DNA from 3 places in the Shinella sp. S4-D37 genome. Region 2 is predicted to be linked to each of the others. Evidence: predicted binding sites of a transcription regulator. Region 2 holds the regulator's gene; each other region holds the start of a gene.
The links. The regulator PhoB, encoded in region 2, activates phosphate uptake and scavenging genes when phosphate is short. The targets are predictions, from matches to a motif close to TGTCATNNANCTGTCAT.
Positions count from the first base shown of each region.

Region 1 (7,622 bases), 1.7 Mb from region 2:
AATCCGCCATCGATCTCGGCCGTCCGGTGGAGGCCGGCGTCAACTGACGCCCTCTTCCGGCCAGCGTTCCTCGAACACCAGGTCTTCCAGCGGCAGGCGCTGGCGCCAGCCCTTCACCGCCAGTTCCGGCTCGCTATAGAGCCGGTCGACGAAGCCGACGCAGAGCCAGGCGACGATCTCGACATGGACGGGGATGCCGAGGATCGCGCGGATGTCGCTGTCGTGGAAGATGCTGACCCAGCCGACGCCGACGCCCTCCGCCCGCGCCGCCAGCCACAGGTTCTGCACGGCGCAGACCGTGGAATAGACGTCCATGCGCGGATTGTGCGTGCGGCCGAGCACCACCGCGCCGCCGCGGGTCGGATCGCAGGTCACGCAGATCGACAGCGGCGCCTTCAGGATGCCCTCCAGCTTCAGCGCGCGGTATTGCGCCTGCCGCTCCCCTTCGAACATCGCCGCCGCCTCGCCATTGGCCTTCAGGAAGGCCGCATGCACCGCCCGCCGCGTCGCCTCGGCGCGCACCAGCAGAAAGTTCCACGGCTGCATGAAGCCGACCGAGGGGGCGTTGTGGGCGGCCTGCAGCAGGCGGCCGACGAGATCGTCCGGCAAGGGATCGGGCAGGAACTGGTCGCGCACGTCGCGGCGCGTCTCGATGGCACGGTAGACGGCCTGCCTTTCCGCACGGGAAAAGGCGCCGGCCCGGACGAGCGCGTGTCCGCTCTCCTTCGGATCGTGAAAACGCTCCGGCTCCGTCTTTCGCAATTCCGGACGCAAAGCCGCTTCGCACTTTTGCCGGAATTGCTCTTGGTCCAAGGGTTCGCTTCGCATCGTCATCTCCCCAACAACGCGTCACGACCTGCCGCCGTCCGCGCGGTTCGGTCTATCGTGCCAGGCCGGTCTTCTGACTTCGGGTCACGCGGCAGGCACCTGCCTTCCCGGTTGAACAACCAGTGGCAAAAGCCTGAATCGATTCAAGCTTTCATGGTGCGAGCCATCCCCGTCACAGCGTTGGGCACGTTCCGGACCTGGGCTTTTCGCCCGCACCGGATTCCCGATTCTCCCGCCGAAGCGGGCACCTGACGCGCAGGATATGCGCATGGCTTGCAGGCGCGATCAAGCCCGCCCGCGCCATGCATCGCCCTGGCTGCGCCTCACAGCGGCGCGTCCGGATGGGGCGAGCCGTCATAGGCGCCCCAGATCGACTGGTCGAAGCAGATGACCGAGCCGGTCATCAGGCCGGATTCCGCCGAGGAGAGATAGGCGCAGGCCCGCGCCACCTCGGCCGGATCGACCAGTCGCCCGAAGGGCTGGCTTGCCGCGGCCCTGGCCAGCCAGTCGTCGGCCGCGCCGTGGAATTCGCGCTGGATGCGGTCCTCGCCCTCCGAGGCCATCCAGCCGATATTGAGGCCGTTGACGCGGATGCGGTTGCGCAGCACGGCATAGGCCGTGTTCTTGGTCAGCGTCTCCAGCGCGCCCTTGGAGGCGCAATAGGCCGAGATGAAGGGCTGGCCGGCCTTGGCGGACATCGAGCCGATATTGACGATGGTGCCCTCGGTCTTCTCGCGCCGCATCACCCCTATCGCCTCCTGCATCAGGAAGAAGGGCGCGCGCACATTGACCGCGAACATGCGGTCGAAGAGTTCCGGGCTCGTGTCGAGGATGGTGCCGCGGTCGGTGATGGCGGCGGCGTTGACCAGCGCGTCCACCCGGCCGAAAGCCTTGTCGCAGGCGGCGATGACGGCGCGCGCATCCTCCACCGCGCCGAGGTCGGCCTTCACGTAGAGCGTCGCGACACCCGTCGCGCCGGAGATCTCCTTCGCCTTCGCCTCGCCCTTGGCGGCATTGCGCCCGCAGATGACGAGGCCCGCCGCGCCCCGCTCGGCAAAGAGCCGGGCGATCGTCGCGCCCAGTCCCTGCGTTCCTCCCGTGACGACGGCGATCTTGCCGTCCAGCCGCGCAGCCTCGCTCATGCCATGCCTCCTTTTGCAAACCGGCCGACGCGTCCTGCGGACCGCCCGTCGGCACCTTACGCATGTCCGCGAAGCAAAGCCTCTATCCGGCCGTCTTACAACTCATTTCTGGAGAGGGACGCCCGTGGCTCACGCCGCGCGCGCCGCACCGGCCGCGGCGACCGCCGCGCTGTCGATGTCGCCGGCATGGGCCGCCCGGTTGCGGCCGGCATTCTTCGCGGCATAGAGCGCCGCGTCCGCCATCACCATCACGTCGTGCAGGCTGCCGCCATGGTCCGGGAACTGGGCGATGCCCGCGCTGCCGCCGATCACCAGAAGCTGCCCGTCATGGGCGATCGGCATGCGCGCATCCCGCACGAGGCCCTCGGCGAGGTCGAGCAGCTCCTGCCGGCTGAAGGCGCCGGTGAGCAGCACGGAAAACTCGTCGCCGCCAAGCCGCGCGACCGAGCCGAGCGTGCCGATGCGGTCGGAAAAGCGCCGGGCGACGGCCTGCAGCACCGCGTCGCCCGCGGCATGCCCGTGCCGGTCGTTGACGGCCTTGAACCGGTCTAGGTCGAGCGCGAGGATGGCGAAGGGCTGGTTCTCGCCCTTGCGGATAGCGCGGCGCACCTCCTCGTCGAAGCCGCTGCGGTTCCTCAGGCTCGTCAGGGGATCGTGCCGCGCGAGGAAGGCATTCTGCGCCTCGCTGCGCTGCAGCGCCTTGACCAGCGCGGAAAACCGCATCGTGACGAAGAGCATGACGCCGGCGAAGACGAGTACGAATATCGCGATCTGCGGCAGCGCCGATTCCCAGACGAAGGCGCCCGGCATGTTCGGCCGCCAGGAGGCGACCATCGGATTGTAGGTGTCGGCGCCGACCGGCGTCATCACGAGGCCCGGTTCCTGCGTCACGATGGGCGAGAAGCCGAGATCGTGCACGCCGAGGCGCTCTTCGGTGTTGGCCAGCATCTTCTGCGAGACGGGCTTGACGGTGATCAGCAGCGTCGGCTGCAGCCGGCTTGCGGGAATGTAGAGCGATTTCGGAATGACCGCCTGCACGACCACGATGCTCATGACGCTATCGATGAGACGCATGCCGGAGACGTGGATCTCCGGCAGCGACGGCGTCAGGAGGTCGGGATCCTCCCAGGCGCGCTCGACCTGCCAGCCGCCGGGGCCGGGCGTCAGCGCGCCCCGGTAGGCCCGCTCGGCCTTGAGCGTGAGGTCGCTCACCCAATGCAGTTTTTCGCGCGCCTTGCGTTCGGAGACCTTTTCGCCGCGGTGGACGCCGAGCACCTTCTCGCCGCCCGGCGTGGTGAAGATCATCCAGGAAAAGCCGAAATCGGACCACATCCAGTCACGGATCTGGTCCCTGACGAAGACATCGCCCGGCATGCCGGCCTTCAGCTCCTCGAAGGTCTTGTCCCAGAAGGACATCTGGCTCTGGTACTGCACCACCTGGTCGATCTGGTGGCTGAACTCGTTGCGCACCAGCGTGCGCTCGGTCTGGGCGACGAAGCTGTCGGCCCGCTCGATCGCATGGTCGAGCACGAGATAATTGGCGACGCCGAACAGCAGGACGATCATCGCCGCCGCCGCCCGTATCGCCAAACCAACCCCACGTCGCCGCCTCGCGCGGCCAGCCTGCGTCTTGTCCGTCATCCGTTTCCCTGCCCGCTGCCCCCCGCCGGTTTCCCCGGCATTGTTGAACGAAGGCTAGCGGACAGACGGCAAAAATCGCTTAAACGGCCTGGTGAGCGAATGCTTAATTTCATCCGCCCCCGCTTCCCGGCGGCCCTAGCTGCGGTCGCGATAGCGGTTGGTGATCGGATAGCGCCGGTCGCGGCCGAAATTCTTGCGGGTGATCTTGACGCCCGGCGCGGACTGGCGGCGCTTGTATTCGGCGATGTAGAGCAGGTGCTCGATGCGGTGCACGGTCGCCGCGTCATGCCCGCGCGCGACGATCTCCTCGGTGCTCATCTCCAGTTCCACCAGGCATTCGAGGATATCGTCGAGCACCGGATAGGGCGGCAGCGAATCCTGGTCGGTCTGGTTGGGGCGCAGTTCGGCGGAGGGCGCCTTGTCGATGATGTTCTGCGGGATCACCTCGCCCGTCGGCCCGAGCGCCCCCGGCGGCACATGCCCGTTGCGCCAGCGCGAGATCGCGTAGACCTGCATCTTGTAGAGGTCCTTGATCGGGTTGAAGCCGCCGTTCATGTCGCCATAGAGCGTCGCATAGCCGACCGACATTTCCGACTTGTTGCCGGTGGTCACGACCATCGAGCCGAACTTGTTGGAGACCGCCATGAGGATGGTGCCGCGCGCGCGGCTCTGCAGGTTCTCCTCGGTGATGCCCTCCTCCGTGCCCTCGAAAAGTTCCGAGAGGGAGGCGAGGAAGCCGGTCACCGGCGGCTCGATCGGCGCGATGTCGTAGCGGCAGCCGAGCAGCCGGGCGCAATCGGCCGCATCCTTCAGCGAATCCTTCGAGGTGTAGCGGTAAGGCATCATGATGCAGCGCACCCGCTCCTCGCCGAGCGCGTCGACGGCGATCGCCGCGCAGATCGCCGAATCGATGCCGCCCGACAGGCCGAGCACGACATTCTTGAAACCGTTCTTGTTGACGTAGTCGCGGAAGCCGAGGAGGCAGGCACGGTAGTCCGCCTCCTCCCTCTCGGGAATGCGCGACGCCGGCCCGCCGTCGCAGACCCAGCCGTCGGCGCGCTTCTTCCAGGTGGTCAGCGCGATCGTCTCCTCGAACTGGCTCATCTGGAAGGCGAGCGACTTGTCCGCATTGAAGGCGAAGCTGGCGCCGTCGAAGACCAGCTCGTCCTGGCCGCCGAGCTGGTTGGCGTAGATGAGCGGCAGGCCGGTCTCGATGACCTGCTTCAGCGCGACCTGGTGGCGGATATCGACCTTGCCGCGATAATAGGGCGAACCGTTCGGCGACAGCAGGATTTCCGCGCCGCTCTCGGCCAGCGTCTCGCACACGCCGAGATCGCCCCAGATATCCTCGCAGATCGGAATGCCGAGGCGCACGCCGCGGAAATTGACGGGACCGGGCATCGCGCCCTGGTCGAAGACGCGCTTTTCGTCGAATTCACCGTAGTTCGGCAGGTCCACCTTGTCGCGCACGGCGATCACCTTGCCGCCGTCGAGGACGGCGACCGCGTTGTAGCGCCCCGTCTCGTCCTGCCTCGGAAAGCCGATGACGACGCCGGGACCGCCCCTGGCGGTGTCGGCGGCAAGATCGTCGACGGCGCGCCGGCAGGCCTTCAGGAAAGCCGGCTTCAGCACGAGATCTTCCGGCGGATAGCCGGAGATGAAGAGTTCGGTCAGCAGAAGCAGGTCCGCCCCCTGCCGGGCGGCATCCTCGCGGGCGGCGCGGGCCTTGGCGAGATTGCCGGCGATGTCGCCGACGGTCGGGTTCAATTGCGCAACCGCGATGCGCAGCGTCGCCCTGCCCTGATCTGTCATGTCTCGATCGGAAGTCATGTCTGCGGACCCATCTCCTCTGGTGTCCGAGCCTGCGGCCGCGCGTCGCTGTCGCACTCTCGAACAGTCGACAAGCTCTTTAGAGCATGACGGACGGTTTGGGAATGAAGCGCCGCGCCTTTGCCGGCGCTTTCGGCGCAAGCCCCCGGTTTTCAAAGGGTTCCCGGCACGACGGCGCCCGGCGAAGGGGGAACCAAAGCGGGGGACGAACGTTCTCGAAACCATTCATCTTCTGTTCAAGATGACATCCGTATGACAGATACACGAAACTTTCATGAAATCTGGAGACGGCCTTGGCCCTGTTCACCTCCGCAGCCGTGGCAATCGATGCAACCGAAGAACGCGCCGTCTCGGCGGGCTTCCTCGCACGCCACGCCAAGGCGCTTGCCGTCCTGCGTTCGCTGGCCGTTTCCGCCCTTCTCGCGTTCCTCACCGTCCTCGTCGTCGAATGGATCACCCGCGGCTCGCTCGCCCAGGTGCGCAACTATTTCACCAATCTGCAACAGCCCGCCTGGTCCACGACGGGCGTCTTCTTCGTGCTGTACCTCGCCGTGGACGCGCTGATCGGCCGCCAGCACAAGGCCGTCCTGCTCGTCTCGCCGCTCGTCGTGCTGATGGGCATCATCTCCCAGCAGAAGCAGGTGTTCCTCACCGATCCGCTCTATCCGACGGACCTGCTCTTCGGCCGCCAGATCCTGGAGCTCATGCCGGTGCTCGTGCAGGACCGGCCGTGGACGGCCGCCCTCCTCGCCGTCGCCGTCCTCGCCTCGGTCGTCGGCCTCGTCAGCCTCTGGGTCTTCGCCTGGCGCCGCTTCCGGCCGCTGACGGGGAAGGAGCGCCTGACGCGGCTTGCCGTCGCGCTGCCGCTTCTGGCCGGCTTCGTCTCCATCATGGACTACAACGAGTTCTCCTGGATGCGCGACCGGCTGAAGGTCTTCCCGATCATGTGGGACCAGGCGGAGAACTATCGCCACAACGGCTTCGTCATGGCGTTCGCCATCAACCTGCCGATGGCCAATGTGCAGGCCCCCGCCGGCTACATGACCGAGGCGATCGACAAGATCCCCTCGAAGCCCATGCCGGCCGGCACCACGCACCGCTCCAAGCCCGACGTCATCGTCGTGATGAGCGAATCGCTGTGGGATCCGACGCGCCTTGACAGCGTGAAGCTCTCGGCCGATCCGATGCCCGTCATCCGCGAAAACCAGGGCGGCAACGTCTTCTCGCCGGAATTCGGCGGCCTCACCGCCAATGTCGAGTTCGAGGCGCTGACGGGCTTCTCCAACGCCTTCCTGCCGACGGGCTCGATCCCCTACCAGCAATATGTTCGCAAGCCGATCCCGTCGCTCGCCACCTTCTTCCGCGCGGAAGGCTACACGGCGCGCGCCATCCATCCCTTCTCCGGCTGGTTCTGGAACCGCACCAGCGTCTACAAGGCCTTCGGCTTCGAGACCTTCAAGGACGTCGACAAGATGCCGCCGCTCGCAAAACGCGGCAACTTCACCTCGGACGAGGCGCTGACCCGCGAACTCATCCGCCAGGCCGACATGCAGGAAGACCCGTTCTTCTTCTTCACCGTCACGCTGCAGGGCCACGGCCCCTATGACGACGGCCGCTACGCCAAGACCGACATCGAGGTGGACGGCAGGCTCGACGCCCGCGAAAACCGCATGCTGGCAAGCTACGCCCAGGGCGTCAAGGAAGCCGACGGCAGCCTGAAGATGCTGATGGACTGGGCGAGCGCGCGCGACCGCGAGACGATCATCGTCGTCTTCGGCGACCACCTGCCGCCGCTCAACACGGTCTACAAGAATTCCGGCTACATGAAGAGCGTCACCGCCTCGCGCAAGGGTTCTGCCGAACAGATGAAGAGGGAGCACGAGACCCCGCTCGTCATCTGGTCGAACAAGACGGGTGCGCAGAAGGAGATCGGCACGATCAGCCCGGCCTTCCTCTCCTACCATGTCCTCAAGGAAGCCGGCTTCGAGCATCCCTACTACACCGGCTTCCTCGGCGCGGTGCACGACAGGCTGCGCGTCATCGACCGCTACATGCTGATCGACGCCAAGGGCAGCGCCACGGCCGGCTGGGCGCGCCAGAAGACGATCGACCCGCTGGTGCGCGATTTCCGCTTCCTGCAGCACGACATCATGTTCGGCAAGCAGTACGGCCTGGAGCGCT
Region 1 is NZ_JBFNXL010000005.1:1,561,597-1,569,218, reverse strand. It holds gene AB3G45_RS15025 (DUF2865 domain-containing protein) at 1-47, shown strand, start outside; gene bluB (5,6-dimethylbenzimidazole synthase) at 40-774, opposite strand; cobalamin riboswitch at 874-1,095, opposite strand; gene AB3G45_RS15015 (SDR family oxidoreductase) at 1,152-1,970, opposite strand; gene AB3G45_RS15010 (GGDEF domain-containing protein) at 2,100-3,611, opposite strand; gene AB3G45_RS15005 (NAD+ synthase) at 3,747-5,441, opposite strand; gene AB3G45_RS15000 (LTA synthase family protein) at 5,759-7,622, shown strand, end outside.
Region 1: a site for PhoB is predicted at 5,683-5,699, ahead of AB3G45_RS15000 (LTA synthase family protein). Genes of this name have one in related genera too.

Region 2 (7,622 bases):
GAACACCATCGACATCGCCAACTCCTCGCGCCCGATCAAGGACAGCGAAGTGGAAGCCTGCAAGGCTGCCGGCGTGACCGAGATCCAGGAAGTCAAGATCGGCTATGACGGCATCGTGTTCGCGACCGACGCCGGCAATGCGGACCTGAAGCTCGAGCCGAAGGACCTCTACCAGGCGCTCGCCGCCGAAGTCGTCGTAGACGGCAAGCTCGTCGCCAACCCCTACAAGAAGTGGTCGGAAGTCAACAAGGACCTGCCGGACGTCGAGATCGCCGCCTATATCCCGGGCGAAAAGCACGGCACGCGCGAAGTCTTCGAAGAGAAGATCCTCGCTCACGGCTGCAAGGACTCGGGCGCCCAGGACGTCATCAAGGCTGCCGTCGCCGACGAGAAGGAGCAGTTTTCCAAGTGCGTAGCCGTTCGCAAGGACGGCCTGGCCGTCGACATCGACGGTGACTACACCGAGACGCTGGCCCGCATCGCCGCCAACAAGTCCGGTATCGGCGTGTTCGGCCTTTCCTTCTATGAAAACAACGCCGACAAGCTGAAGGTTGCAACCGTCAACGGCATCGTTCCCTCGACCGAGACGATCGCTTCCGGCGAATACCCGGTTTCCCGCCCGCTGTTCTTCTACGTCAAGAAGGCGCATCTCGGCGTCATCCCGGGCCTGAAGGAATATGTCGAGTTCTTCACGAGCGACGACATGATCGGCCCCGACAGCCCGCTGGCCGAATACGGCCTCGTCGCGGCTCCCGATGCCGAGCGCGAAGAGATCCGCAAGACCTTCGTCGACGGCAAGATCATGTAATGAACGTCGGCCGGCACGGCATTCCGCAGGAATGCCGTGCCGGCCGCTCCCTTTGGGCTGTTTCGCCCACGTCATGTTCTTCGACCGGGAATGGGGCGCCTTGTCGAACGGTCGGAGCGGGCACTCGGCACGCTCAGGGCGGATGATCTCGCCGGGAGAATTTTCTCAATGAGTATTTCCCTTCTACTGCTTGTCGTCGCCGTCATCGGCGTGGCGGGCTATCTAGCCGGGAGCTGGCGCGCCAACGCGCTTGCCGGCGGCAAGCTTTCCAGTCTTCATTCCCGGCCGGGCTATTACGGTTCCTTCGTCGCCATCTGGTCGGTGCTGCCGGCCATCGCGATCGTGCTGGTCTGGATCACCGCAAGCCCGATCTATATCAGCTCGGCGGTCCGCGGGGGCTTTCCCGACGAGGTGAAGGCCGAGCCGCAGGCGACGCAGAACCTCAACTACAACATGATCGGCGCCATCGCGCGCGGCTTCAAGCTGCTCTCGGCGGAAGAGCGCGACGCGCTGTTCAAGGATGGCGCCGCCGCCCGTGAGGTGCTGGGCAGCAAGGGCGTGCCGCTCGCCGCCGCCCCGACGCCCTACATGCTGACGGCCGCCGAAGACCTCAACCGCAGGACGACGGCGAGCAACATGTTCGTGTCGATCCTCGCCGTGGTCGCCGCGCTTGCCGGCGGTGTCTTCGCCTATCGGTCGATCGTGCCGAAGTTCCGCGCCCGCAATCGTGTCGAAGGCGTCATGCTGGTCGGCCTCATCGTCGCCTCGTCCATCGCCATCCTCACCACCATCGGCATCGTCGCCTCGATGGCGACGGAAGCGATCAGCTTCTTCAACATGGTCCCGGCCTGGGAGTTCTTCTTCGGCACGACCTGGGACCCGCGCTTCGCCGCCGCCGGCGCGACGGATTCGTCCGGCCAGTTCGGCCTGATCCCGCTGCTCGCCGGCACGCTCTATATCGGCTTCGTCGCCATGCTGGTCGCCGTGCCGGTCGGCCTCTTCGCCGCCATCTACATGTCGGAATATGCCTCGCGCCACGTCCGCTCGGTCGCAAAGCCGCTGCTCGAAGTGCTCGCCGGCATCCCGACCATCGTCTATGGCTTCTTCGCCCTGGTGACGGTCGGCCCGTTCCTGCGCGACATCTCCGCCCAGCTGAGTGGCCTCGTCACCGGCAATTATTCCAGCTTCATCCAGGCGCAGAGCGTCCTGACCGCCGGCTTCGTCATGGGCATCATGCTGATCCCCTACGTCTCCTCGCTGTCGGACGACATCATCACCGCCGTGCCGCGGGCGCTGCGTGACGGTTCGCTCGGCCTCGGCGCCACCCGTTCGGAGACGATCAAGCGCGTCATCCTGCCGGCGGCCCTGCCGGGCATCGTCGGCGCGCTGCTGATGACGGCGTCCCGCGCCGTCGGCGAAACCATGATCGTGGTGCTGGCGGCCGGCGTCGCCGCCCGCATGCAGCTCAATCCCTTCGAACCGATGACGACGGTGACGGTCAAGATCGTCAACCAGCTGACGGGCGACCTCGAGTTCACCTCGCCCCAGACGCTGGTGGCCTTCGCGCTCGGCATCACGCTCTTCGTCATCACGCTTTGCCTCAACATCTACGCCCTCTACATCGTGCGCAAATACCGGGAGCAGTACGAATGAGCCAGGTCACCACGAGCCCCTCGATGGCCGCCCTCGGCGTCGCCGCCAAGCCGGAACGCCGCGATATCGGCCTCGGCCGCCGCTACGCAGCCGAACGCCGCTTCCGCCTCTATGGCATGGCCGCCATCGGTTTCGGCCTCCTCTTCCTGTTCCTCCTGCTGTTCTCGGTCTTCTCCAAGGGCTATACCGCGTTTCAGCAGTCGATGATCACCATTCCGGTCGAGTTCTCCGAACAGGTCATCGACAAGAACAACGAACGCGCCACCAATCCGCAGAAGCTGGTCTCCGCCAACTATCCGGTCGTGGCCCGCAATGCGCTTGCCAAGGTTCTCGGCGTTGCCGAAGACGACCGCGCCGGCCTGAAGGCGGTCAACGGCATGATCTCGGACAGCGTCCGCGTGCAGTTCCGCGACCTCGTCACCGCCGATCCGTCGATCATCGGCACGACGCGCTCCGTCACCTTCCTCGCGCACGGCGACCTCGATTCCGCCTTCAAGGGCCAGATCGACCTCACCGTGCCGGAGACCAACCGCAAGATCTCCGACACCCAGGTCGGCTGGATGAACACGCTCGTCGAAAGCGGCGCGCTCGCCAAGCATTTCAACACCGGTCTCTTCACGAACGGCGCGTCGAGCCGTCCGGAAGCCGCCGGCGTGGGCGTCGCGGCCATCGGCTCGCTCTACATGATGCTGATCGTGCTCGTGCTCTCGCTGCCGATCGGCGTTGCCGCCTCGATCTACCTGGAGGAATTCGCCCCGAAGAACCGCTTCACGGACCTCATCGAGGTGAACATCAACAACCTCGCTGCCGTGCCGTCCATCGTCTACGGTCTCCTCGGCCTCGCCGTCTTCGTCAACTTCGCGGGCTTCCCGCGCTCGGCGGCCCTCGTCGGCGGCCTGGTGCTGACCCTCATGACGTTGCCGACGATCATCATCGCGACCCGCGCCGCACTGAACGCCGTGCCGCCGTCGATCCGCTCGGCCGCTCTCGGCCTTGGCGCATCGAAGATGCAGACGGTGTTCCACCATGTCCTGCCGCTCGCCATGCCGGGCATCCTGACGGGCACGATCATCGGTCTTGCGCATGCGTTGGGCGAAACCGCGCCGCTGCTCCTCATCGGCATGGTCGCCTTCGTCGCCGACATGCCGGCAACGCCGATGGACCCGGCAACGGCCCTGCCGGTGCAGATCTACATGTGGGCGAACGAGGCCGAGCGCGCCTTCGTGGAGCGCACCTCCGGAGCCATCATCGTGCTCCTCATCTTCCTCATCCTCATGAATGTCGGCGCCATCCTGTTGCGCCGCCGTTTCGAACGGCGCTGGTAGAAGGATCGATCCTATGAACATGATGTCAGAAGCAGCAGTCGAGAAAGCGCTGGACAAGAAAATGAACGACATTTCCTACAAGATGATCGGCAAGGACGTGTCGGTCTACTACGGCGACAAGCGCGCCCTCTACGACGTCAACCTGAACGTCCGTGAAAACACCGTGACGGCGCTCATCGGCCCGTCCGGCTGCGGCAAGTCGACGTTCCTGCGCACGCTGAACCGCATGAACGACACGATCGACGGCTGCCGCGTCACCGGCCGCATCACGCTCGACACGGACGATATCTACGATCCGGCGATCGACGTCGTGGAGCTGCGCGCCCGTGTCGGCATGGTCTTCCAGAAGCCGAACCCGTTCCCCAAGTCGATCTACGAGAACGTCGCCTACGGCCCGCGCATCCACGGCCTTGCCAAGACCAAGGCCGAGATGGACGCCATCGTCGAGCAGAGCCTGCAGAAGGCGGGTCTGTGGAACGAGGTGAAGGACCGCCTGCAGGAAGGCGGCACCGGCCTTTCCGGCGGCCAGCAGCAGCGCCTGTGCATCGCCCGCGCCGTGGCGGTCAGCCCGGAAGTCATCCTGATGGACGAGCCCTGCTCGGCGCTCGACCCGATCGCCACCGCCAAGGTCGAGGAGCTGATCCACGAGCTGCGCGCCAACTTCACCATCGTCATCGTGACGCACTCGATGCAGCAGGCGGCCCGCGTTTCGCAGCGCACCGCCATGTTCCACCTCGGCAACCTCGTGGAGGAGAACGACACCGACAAGATGTTCACCAACCCGGACGACCAGCGCACGCAGGACTACATCATGGGCCGCTTCGGCTGACGCCCCGTCTTACCTGAACCCGAGCGCATCAAGGACAAAGCCATGTCATCGACCCATATCGTCTCCATCTACGACGAAGAACTGAAGTACCTCTCCCGCCGCATCTCCGAAATGGGCGGCACCGCCGAGCAGATGGTCGCCGATTCCGTCCGCGCCCTCGTCACGACGGATGCGGCGCTGGCCCAGAAGGTCATCTCCGAGGACGTCATCCTCGACACGGCCGAACGCCAGATCAACGACAAGGCGATCGTCACCATCGCCAAGCGCCAGCCGATGGCCGCGGACCTGCGCGAGATCATGGGCGCGATCCGCATCGCCGCCGAGCTGGAGCGTGTCGGCGACCTCGGCAAGAACACCGCCAAGCGCGTCATCGCCGTGCAGAGCTCGGGCATGCCCCGCAAGCTCACCCGCGGCCTGGAGCATCTTGCCGAACTGGCGCTGATGCAGCTGAAGGAAGTGCTCGACGTCTACGCCACCCGCTCGATCGAGAAGGCGAAAGCCATCCGCGAGCGTGACGATGAGATCGACGCGATCTACACCTCGCTGTTCCGCGAACTCCTGACCTATATGATGGAAGACCCGCGTAACATCACGCCCTGCACGCATCTCCTGTTCTGCGCCAAGAACATCGAGCGTATCGGCGACCACGCGACCAACATCGCCGAAACCATCTACTACATGGCGACCGGCTCGCAGCCGGAGGGCGAGCGTCCGAAGGACGACACCTCGACCTCCGTTGTCGCGGCCGGCGTTGCCGACGCGTCCGAGTAAACAGAGTAGGGTTCAGCTTCATGGTGCCCAGAATTGCCGTCGTGGAAGACGAGGAGGCGCTTAGCGTCCTCCTCCGCTACAATCTGGAAGCGGAAGGTTTCGAGGTCGATACGATCCTCTCCGGTGACGAGGCCGAGATGCGCCTGCAGGAGCGCATGCCGGACCTCCTCATCCTCGACTGGATGCTTCCGGGCGTCTCCGGCATCGAACTGTGCCGGCGCCTGCGCCAGCGCCCGGAAACCGAGCGCCTGCCGATCATCATGCTGACGGCGCGCGGCGAGGAGAGCGAGCGGGTGCGCGGCCTTGCCACCGGCGCGGACGACTATGTCGTAAAGCCCTTCTCGACGCCGGAACTCGTCGCCCGCGTCAGGGCGATGCTGCGCCGGGCCAAGCCCGAGGTGGTTTCGACCGTGCTGCGCTGCGGCGATATCGAACTCGACCGCGAGACCCATCGGGTCCATCGCCGCACCCGCGAGGTCCGCCTCGGTCCGACGGAGTTCCGCCTGCTGGAGTTCCTGATGACTTCGCCTGGCCGCGTCTTCTCGCGCTCGCAGCTTCTCGACGGCGTCTGGGGGCACGACATCTATGTCGACGAGCGCACCGTCGACGTGCATGTCGGGCGCCTGCGCAAGGCGCTCAACTTCGCCAACATGCAGGACGTCATCCGTACGGTCCGCGGCGCCGGTTATTCGCTGGAAGCCTGAGCGAACGGGATTCCTCCCAAGGACGGAAATGGGCCCTCAGGGGCCTGTTTGCGTTCCGGGGTGCCGTCCGCCCCTCATCCCGCGTCCCAAACGAAAACAGGCCCTTCCGGGCCCGCATCGCATGTTCTGCCGTGGAAAACCTACCGCATCCGGCGGCGTTCGGCCGAGGGCTGGTAGGCGAGGCGCTGGTGGTAGGTGCAGTAGGGCGAGTTGTCCGGGGACTCGTTGCCGCAGAAATGGAAGTCGTCGTTGAGCGGGTCGCCGATCGGCCACTTGCAGGTGCGCTCGGTGAGTTGGGTCAGCTCCAGCCGCCGCGACATCGGCACGACCACGTTGTTGCCGTTGGCCGGAACCGGAAGGGTTTCGACCTGGGCTTCGAAATCGACGTCGATCTCTTCCTTGGCAATGGTGTTGCCGGTGGGACGGACGACGGCGCGGGCGGCGACGGGGCGGGCTGCGAAGGTCGACGGGCGCGGCGTCGCCGGGGCCGGACGCTTCGGGCGGGCCGCGGCCTGGGTGCCGCCGGCCTTGGCGCGGCCGGGCAGGTTCAGCCGGTGCACCTTGCCGATGACGGCGTTGCGGCTGACGCCGCCGAGCTGCGCCGCGATCTGGCTCGCGCTCAGGCCCTCGCTCCAGAGCTTCTTGAGTTTCTCAACGCGCTCGTCTGTCCAGTTCATGTTTTCGTCTCCGCTCGGCGCCCAGGATGCGGGAATCCCTCGTCGTGCTCCGGACGGGTCCGGAACCTGAGCGCCCTAACTCTCTTGCTGACTAGTTCCGCCGCATGCAGTCTAGTAATTGGTCCTTAACCTAGAGACCGGGGGACTCTGTGACAAGAGTCGCTGGAATCCGGGCGAATCGATTTCGGAGTTTTCCCCAACTTGCTGGTCGGGTGTGACTCGATAGAGACACCTTCCGTGCGCGCCGTGAATCCTCACCTTGCGGGATGTTCAGCGCCATTTCGGCCGCGATTTTGTTGACATCCCGGTACGAAATGCCGATAGTGCGGCATGCCGCCGAAAGGCGGCTTTTGGTTTTTCTAAAGGCTGGAAAAGTCAAGCCGCATTCCTGTTTTTCCGCATCTCTTTTCGGAGGATCCGCGCATGGCCGATGTCGCGCCGCTCTATGAAACCTACATGCGTGCGCCGCTCAGGTTCACGCGCGGGGAGGGCGTGTGGCTGATCGCCGAAGATGGCGAGCGATATCTCGATTTTGCCGCCGGCGTCGCCGTCAATTCGCTGGGCCATGCGCATCCCCATCTCGTCGCCGCGCTGAAGGACCAGGCCGACAAGGTCTGGCACCTGTCGAACCTCTACGAGGTCCCGGGCCAGGAAAGCCTCGGCCGCCGGCTGACGGAGGCCACCTTCGCCGACAAGGTGTTCTTCACCAATTCGGGCGCCGAGGCGCTGGAATGCGCGATCAAGACGGCCCGGCGCTACCATTTCGCCAAGGGCCATCCCGGCAAGTTCCATATCATCACCTTCGAAGGCGCCTTCCACGGCCGCACGATCGCGACGATCGCCGCCGGCGGACAG
Region 2 is NZ_JBFNXL010000005.1:3,299,932-3,307,553, reverse strand. It holds gene AB3G45_RS23710 (substrate-binding domain-containing protein) at 1-808, shown strand, start outside; gene pstC (phosphate ABC transporter permease subunit PstC) at 977-2,461, shown strand; gene pstA (phosphate ABC transporter permease PstA) at 2,458-3,786, shown strand; gene pstB (phosphate ABC transporter ATP-binding protein PstB) at 3,800-4,615, shown strand; gene phoU (phosphate signaling complex protein PhoU) at 4,658-5,386, shown strand; gene phoB (phosphate regulon transcriptional regulator PhoB) at 5,407-6,090, shown strand; gene AB3G45_RS23680 (GcrA family cell cycle regulator) at 6,231-6,767, opposite strand; gene AB3G45_RS23675 (aspartate aminotransferase family protein) at 7,191-7,622, shown strand, end outside.

Region 3 (7,622 bases), on a different contig from region 2:
ACCTGCGGCACGATGCCGAACCAGACGCGCTCCACCCAGCTGGCGCCGACGGCGCGAAGCCCCTCCTCCGCCTTCATGTCGGCATTCTCCACCACTTCGAAGAAGAGCTTGCCGAGCGCGCCGACCGTGTGGATCGATACGGCGATGACGGCCGGCAGCGGGCCGAGCGAGAGGATCGCGAGGAAGAAGCCGGCGAGCACGACCTCGGGAAAGGCGCGCAGGATCTCCATGAAGCGCCGCACCGCGCCGCGCAGCAGGCGGTTGGCGACAAGGTTCTTCGCCGCGAGGAACGAGAGCAGGAAGCCGAAGGCCATGCCGATGACGGTGGAGAAGATCGCGATGTTCAGCGTCTCCAGCATCTTGTGGAAATATTCCGGCACGTAGAGGCTCTCGGTGATGTAGAGCCGGCCTTCCGGATAATTGTACTTGAAGCTGCCGTCGTCATAGGGCGACGGCAGGTCGAACAGCGCGCGGAAGACCTCCAGGCCGTCGCGCGGCACCATGTCGCCGACGAAGTCGAAGAAATGCGGCAGCCGGTCGAAGAACTTTCCCGCATTCGTCTCGTTGGCGAACCAGAGCGAGCCGGAAAGCGCGACCGCCAGGATCGCAAGGCCGAGCCAGGTATGAAGGCGGCGGCGGGCCGTCAGTTCCTGGAAATGCCGCTCGATGAGCGCGCCCTTCTCGCTGAAGCCGTCGTGAAGCGTGTTCATGGCCATGGTCTGTCCGCCTCGGCAGAGTTCTGTGTGTGCTCATCTGATCGTCGATAGAGCCCGTAAACCTCTCCTCCGTCATGGTCGGGCTTGACCCGACCATCCACGAGCCGCAGGTGCCGCGTGGATCCTCGGGTCAAGCCCGAGGATGACGTAGAGAGTGGGGTGACGACGTCAGCAAGAGCGCCAGCCGGTTGTCCAGCCGGCGCCGGAAGCATCGTCCCGATCAACCGCCGATCGTCGCCTTGCGGGCGTCGATGATCGGCTTGTAGAAGTCGACATTGACTTCGGTGAAGGCCGTGAAGTCGCCGCCCATGACGGCGGCAAAGCAGGCGGCGTCCTTCTTCGGCAGGTCCAGCATGAACTGCTTGAACTTCGCCTTGGTCTCGTCGGCCATCGAGGTACGAACGACGATCGGGCCGTTCGGGATCAGCGGCGACTTCCACAGTTCGACGAGTTCGTTCATGTCGAGAATGCCCTTCTCGACCATCTTGTGCAGGTTGCCGGACGTGTAGCCGTCCTTCCACTCGCCGACGCCCGAACCGAAGGTCGTGCCCGCGTCGAAGGTGCCCTTCACGACTTCGAGGACGAGGTTCTCGTGACCGCCGCCGAAGCCGGTCTCACCGAAGAATTCCTTGACCGGGCCGCCGACGGCTTCCGGCAGGGTGACAAGCGGGACGAGGTAGCCGGAGGTGGAGTCCGGATCGGCAAAGCCGAGCTTCTTGCCCTTCAGGTCTTCCAGCTTGGTGATGCCCGAATCCTTGCGGGCGACCATGATCGAATGGTAGCCGGTCGACCCGTCGGTCTGGACGGTCGTCAGGATCGGCTCGACGGCGTCGGCCTTGGCGAGGTAGATCTTGGCAAAGCCGGAAGCGCCGAGTTCGGCATAGTCGAGCGTGCCGCCGAGCAGGCCCTGGATGACGCCGTCATAGTCGGCGGCCGGGAAGAACGAGACCTTCTCGAAGCCGAGTTCGGCCTTCAGGTGATCGCCGAGGCACTGGTAGTTGCGCAGGCGGTCGGCTTCGTTCTCGCCGCCGATGATGCCGACGCGGAATTCCTTGAGGTTTTCGGCCTGCACATGGCCGGCGAGCGCGATGAGCGCGACGGCGCCGAGAAGAGCTTTCTTCAGCATGGTCTTTCTCCTGTTTGACCGGCTTTGCCGGGCTCTTTGAAACGATGACCCTTCACGCGGGCCCTGCGATCCCGGTCGGCTCAAAGGCCGGCCAGTGCCAGCGGTGTCAGGCTGGCGGATTCCTTGGCGTTGTCCTGGCGGGCCGGGTTGCGGATCGCCGTGGAGGTCATGCTTTCGTCGATCCCGGCGCCGTCAGCGCCGGTGCCGTAGATCATGCGCACGGCTTCGGCATCGAGGTCGCGCGCCGGGCCGTCGAAGACGACGCGGCCGGCAGACATGCCGATGATGCGCTCGCAATAGGCGCGCGCCGTGTCCAGCGTGTGCAGGTTGGTGATGACGGTGATGCCCTCGCGCTCGTTGATGTCGCGCAGCGCGTCCATGACGATCTTGGCGTTGAGCGGGTCGAGCGAGGCGATCGGCTCGTCGGCAAGCAGCATCTTCGGGTTCTGCATCAGCGCGCGGGCGATCGCCACGCGCTGCTGCTGGCCGCCCGACAGCGTGCCGGCGGGCTGGAGCGCGGTCTGCTCGATGCCGAGGCGTTCGAGCGCGGCGATCGCCATGATGCGCTCCTCGCGGGTGAAGAGATTGAGGATGCTCATGGCCGTCGAACGATGGTTGAGGCGGCCGAGCAGCACGTTGGTGAGCACGTCGAGGCGCGGCACCAGGTTGAACTGCTGGAAGATCATCGCGCAGTCGCGCTGCCAGTTGCGAAGGGCCGCGCCGCGCAGCGAGGACACTTCGACCTCGTTGAAATGGATCGTGCCCTCGCTCGGGTCGGCAAGGCGGTTGATCATGCGCAGCATGGTGGACTTGCCCGCGCCGGAGCGGCCGATGACGCCGACCATCTGGCCCTGCGGGATGTCGAAGGTCACGTCGGCGACCGCGGTGCGCTCGCCGAAACGGCGGGTGACGTTCTTCAGTCGGAACATGGCGAATCCCTTTGATTTCCGTGGCCGACCCCGGGGGGCCGTGTCGTTTTCGGGACTGGCTCTAAACGCTGTTGATGAAGGGGCAATGTCAGTTTCATGTCGGGAAGATAACAGTCCACAGACCCGGATTTCCGGCTTCGCGAGGCGCCGCCTACCCCTCGTGACGGGCGAGAAAGCCTACTGTGTCAAGTTTGCGAAAGTCGTCCAGAGCCGTGCGCAGCCGGGCGTGATCCCAGTCCCACCAGGCGAGTTTTTCCATGCGTTCGGCGATGGTTCGGGGGAAGCGTTCGCGGATGACTTTAGCCGCGACGCCGCCGACGACCATATACGGCTCGACGTCCTTCGTGACGACCGCGCCCGAGCCTATGACGGCGCCGTTGCCGATCGTCACACCCGGCAGGATGGTCGATCCGTGGCCGATCCAGACGTCATGGCCGATGGTCACGCGATGATCGCGCCGCCATTCGAAGAAGCCGGCCTCCCGGTCGGCGTCCGGCCAATAGTCGTTGGCGCGATAGGTGAAATGGTGCAGGGTCGCGCGCCACATCGGATGGTTCGTCGCGTTGATGCGCACCGAGGCGGCGATGTTGGCGAACTTGCCGATCGTCGTGCACCAGACGGAGCCGCCGTTCATGATGTAGGAGTAGTCGCCGACCTCCGCTTCGCTGACGCGGCAGTTCTCGTCGATCTCCGTGTAGCGGCCGAGCACCGTGTCGGAGACGACGGCGGTCGGATGGATCAGCGGCGTTTCGGACAGCCTCGTCATGCGACGGCCTTTCGCGGCGAGAAGGCGGAGACGTCGACGATGCGGTCGGCAACCTTCTCGCGCACGTCCTCGTCGTGGAAGATGCCGAGAAGCGCGACACCGGCGGCCTTCTTCTCCGCGATCATCTCGACGACCACGGCGCGGTTCTTCGCATCGAGCGAGGCGGTCGGCTCGTCGAGCAGCAGGATGCGGTGATCGGTGATGAAGCCGCGGGCGATGTTGACGCGCTGCTGCTCGCCGCCCGAGAAGGTGGCCGGCGGCAGCTGCCAGAGTTCGCGCGGCAGGTTGAGGCGCGCCAGCATCGCTTCCGCCAGCGCCCTCGCCTCGGCGGCCTCGACGCTGCGCGCCGTCAACGGCTCGGCGACGACGTCGACAGCCGCGACGCGCGGCACCGTGCGCAGGAACTGGCTGACATAACCGAGCGTCGCGCGGCGCACCGACAGGATCGTGCGCGGATCGGCGGCCGCGAGATCGAGCAGGCGGTCGCCGTGCTCGATGAGAATCTGGCCGCTGTCGACTGCATAGTTGCCGTAGACCATCTTGAGCAGCGAACTCTTGCCGATGCCGGACGGGCCGCCCAGCACGACGCATTCGCCCGCCTTCACCGAGAAGGCGACATTCGACATGACGGGCAGGCGGATGCCGTCGCGAAGATGCATGGTAAAACTCTTCGCGACTTCGGAGACAACGAGGGGAGTAGCCATGGTCACACCTGAAGGATGGAGGAGACGAGGAGCTGGGTATAGGCTTCGCGCGGATCGTCGAGCACGCGGTCGGTCAGCCCCTGCTCGATGACGACGCCATCCTTCATCACCATCATGCGGTGCGAGAGGAGACGGGCGACGGCGAGGTCGTGCGTGACGATGATCACGGACAGGTCGAGGTCCTGCACGAGGCCGCGCAGGAGATCGAGCAGGCGGGCCTGAACCGAGACGTCAAGGCCGCCCGTCGGCTCGTCCATGAAGACGAGGCGCGGCGATGTGACGAGGTTGCGGGCGATCTGCAGGCGCTGGCGCATGCCGCCGGAAAAGGCGCGCGGCTGGTCGTCGATGCGGTCGGTGCTGATCTCGACGCGGCCGAGCCAGTTGCCGGCGGTCGCGCGGATATTGCCGTAGTGGCGCTCGCCGACGGCCATCAGCCGCTCGCCGACATTGGCGCCGGCCGACACGGCCATGCGCAGGCCGTCCGCCGGGTTCTGGTGCACGAAGCCCCAGTCCGTGCGCATCAGGAAGCGGCGCTCCGCCTCGCTCATGCGCGAGAGATCGCGCATCCCGCCGTCTCGCATGCGGTATTCGACCGAGCCCGAGGAGGGCATCAGGCGGGTGGCGAGGCAATTGAGCAGCGTCGTCTTGCCGGAGCCGGATTCGCCGACGATTGCCAGGACTTCACCTGGCCAGAGATCGAAGGAAACGTTCTTGCAGCCGATGCGCGCACCGTAGAATTTCGAGATGTCGCGGACCTTGAGAAGCGAGGTGTCGGTCATCGTGCGGCCTCCTTGTCATAGGCGAGAGAGCCGCGATGGCCGTTCGCGCAGCGTTCCTCGCAATGGTCGGTGTCCGAGCAGACGAACATCCGCCCGCCCTTGTCGTCGAGCACCACCTCGTCGAGATAGACATTCTCCGCGCCGCACAGCGCGCAGGGCTTGTCGAAGGTCTGGATCTCGAAAGGATGGTCCTCGAAATCGAGGCTGACGACCTCGGTATAGGGCGGCACGGCGTAGATGCGCTTTTCGCGGCCCGCGCCGAAAAGCTGGAGCGCTTCGGACATGTGCATCTTCGGATTGTCGAATTTCGGCGTCGGCGACGGGTCCATCACATAGCGGCCCTCCACCTTCACCGGATAGGCGTAGGTCGTGGCGATATGGCCGTTGCGGGCGATGTCCTCATAGAGCTTGACATGCATCAGGCCGTATTCTTCCAGCGCATGCATCTTGCGCGTCTCGGTCTCGCGCGGTTCGAGGAAGCGGAGCGGTTCGGGGATCGGCACCTGGTAGACGAGCGTCTGGCCGGCCGTCAGCCTCTCCTCGGGAATGCGGTGGCGCGTCTGGATGATCGTCGCCTCCCGCGTCTTCGTCGTCACAGCCACATTGGCGACCTTCTGGAAGAAGGCGCGGATGGAGACGGCGTTGGTGGTGTCGTCCGCCCCCTGGTCGATGACCTTGAGGACGTCGTCGGGGCCGAGGATCGCCGCCGTCACCTGCACGCCGCCGGTGCCCCAACCGTAGGGCATCGGCATTTCGCGCGAGGCGAAGGGCACCTGGTAGCCGGGGATGGCGATCGCCTTCAGGATCGCCCGGCGGATCATGCGCTTGGTCTGTTCGTCGAGATAGGCGAAATTGTAGGTCGCCAGTTGTGCCGTGCTCATTCTGCGGCCTCCGGAAGATCGGTGTTCTGCGCGGCCTCGTATTCCCGCCGCATGCGGCGCACGAGATCGAGTTCGGCCTGGAAATCCACGTAGTGCGGGAGTTTCAGGTGCTCGACGAAGCCGGTCGCCTGCACGTTGTCGGAATGGGAGATGACGAATTCCTCGTCCTGCGCCGGGGCGACGATGTCCTCGCCGAATTCCTCCGCGCGCAGCGCCCGGTCGACCAGCGACATGGCCATGGCCTTGCGCTCGCTCTGACCGAAGACGAGGCCATAGCCGCGGGTGAACTGGGGCGGGTTCTTCGCCGATCCCTTGAACTGGGCGATCATCTGGCACTCCGTCACCTGGATGCGGCCGAGCGAGACGGAAAAGCCGAGTTCCGGCATGTCCAGCTCCACCTCGACCTCGCCGATGCGCACCTCGCCGACGAAGGGATGGGTGCGGGCATAGCCGCGCTGCGTGGAATAGCCGAGCGCCAGCAGAAAGCCCTCGTCGCCGCGGGCGAGCGCCTGCAGGCGCAGGTCCCGCGCCATCGGGAATTCCAGCGGCTCGCGCGTGAGGTCGCCGGCGACATGGCCGTCCGGCAGGCTGCCGTCCTCCTCGACGAGGCCCTCACCCGCGAGGATGTCGGAGACCCGCATGACCGGCTCGCCGGCCTCCTCGCGTTCCAGCGGCGCATCGACCGCTTCGTCGGTGAGCAGCGACGGATCGAGCAGGCGGTGGGTATAGTCGAAGGTCGGGCCGAGAAGCTGGCCGCCCGGCAGGTCCTTGTAGGTCGCCGAGACACGGCGCTCGACAAGCATGTCGCCCGTCTCGACCGGCCTGGAATAACCGAAACGCGGCAGCGTCGTGCGATAGGCGCGCAGGATGAAGATCGCTTCGATCATGTCGCCGCGGGCCTGGCGCACGGCGAGCGCGGCGAGCGAGCGGTCGTAGAGCGAGGCTTCGGCCATCACGCGGTCGACGGCAAGGCCGAGTTGCGCGACGATCTGCTCGATGCCGATGGCCGGCAGCGAACGGTCGCCGCGGCGGCGGTCGGCGAGAAGGCGGTGGGCGTTGGAGATGGCGGCTTCGCCACCCTTGACGGCAACATACATGGGTCTACGCCTCCTTCACGCTGATGAGTGTGGTGCGCGGCAGGCAGAGGATGCTTTTGCCCGCAACGAGGATCACGTCGACGCCGCGCGGAAATCCCTGCCGGTTCTCCGACCAGAAATGCGCGAACATGTCCGGCAGGCCGACGGGCGCGATCTCCGCCTCGCTGCGGATGCCAGGCCCCCGCAGCACGAGCGGCCGGCCGCCCTCGAAGGCGTCGATCTCGACGACCAGCGTCGTCGAGCGATCCGGATATTCCTGCGTGCCCTGCGCGAAGAGGCAGAGGTTCGGCAGCATCGCGCCCTCCTCGACGAAGGCGAAGCGGGCATCCTGCCGCGCGTCGGTGACGGTCGCGCCGGCATTGAAGGCGAGCCAGGCCGGCAGCGCCGAAGCCGCAAGCGCAGGGGTCAGCCAGACGGCGGTGTCGTGGTCGCAAAGCGTCAGCGCGAGCGCGCCGGCCGCAGCATTCAGCGGCGCGGGCGGCGCGACCGTCGCGTCCACCGTGCCGATCGTGCCCGGGCGGGCCATGCAGTCCATCAGCGTGCGAAAGACGGCCTGGGCCTCGAACACCGGTTCCTTGAAACCGCCGGCAAAGGCGAGCGTATCCAATGTCATCAGTCCTCTCC
Region 3 is NZ_JBFNXL010000003.1:40,052-47,673, forward strand. It holds gene phnE (phosphonate ABC transporter, permease protein PhnE) at 1-710, opposite strand, end outside; gene phnD (phosphonate ABC transporter substrate-binding protein) at 937-1,842, opposite strand; gene phnC (phosphonate ABC transporter ATP-binding protein) at 1,923-2,771, opposite strand; gene AB3G45_RS04210 (DapH/DapD/GlmU-related protein) at 2,923-3,537, opposite strand; gene phnL (phosphonate C-P lyase system protein PhnL) at 3,534-4,241, opposite strand; gene phnK (phosphonate C-P lyase system protein PhnK) at 4,244-5,020, opposite strand; gene AB3G45_RS04225 (alpha-D-ribose 1-methylphosphonate 5-phosphate C-P-lyase PhnJ) at 5,017-5,901, opposite strand; gene AB3G45_RS04230 (carbon-phosphorus lyase complex subunit PhnI) at 5,898-6,998, opposite strand; gene phnH (phosphonate C-P lyase system protein PhnH) at 7,003-7,611, opposite strand; gene phnG (phosphonate C-P lyase system protein PhnG) at 7,611-7,622, opposite strand, start outside.
Region 3: a site for PhoB is predicted at 2,857-2,873, ahead of phnC (phosphonate ABC transporter ATP-binding protein). Genes of this name have one in related genera too.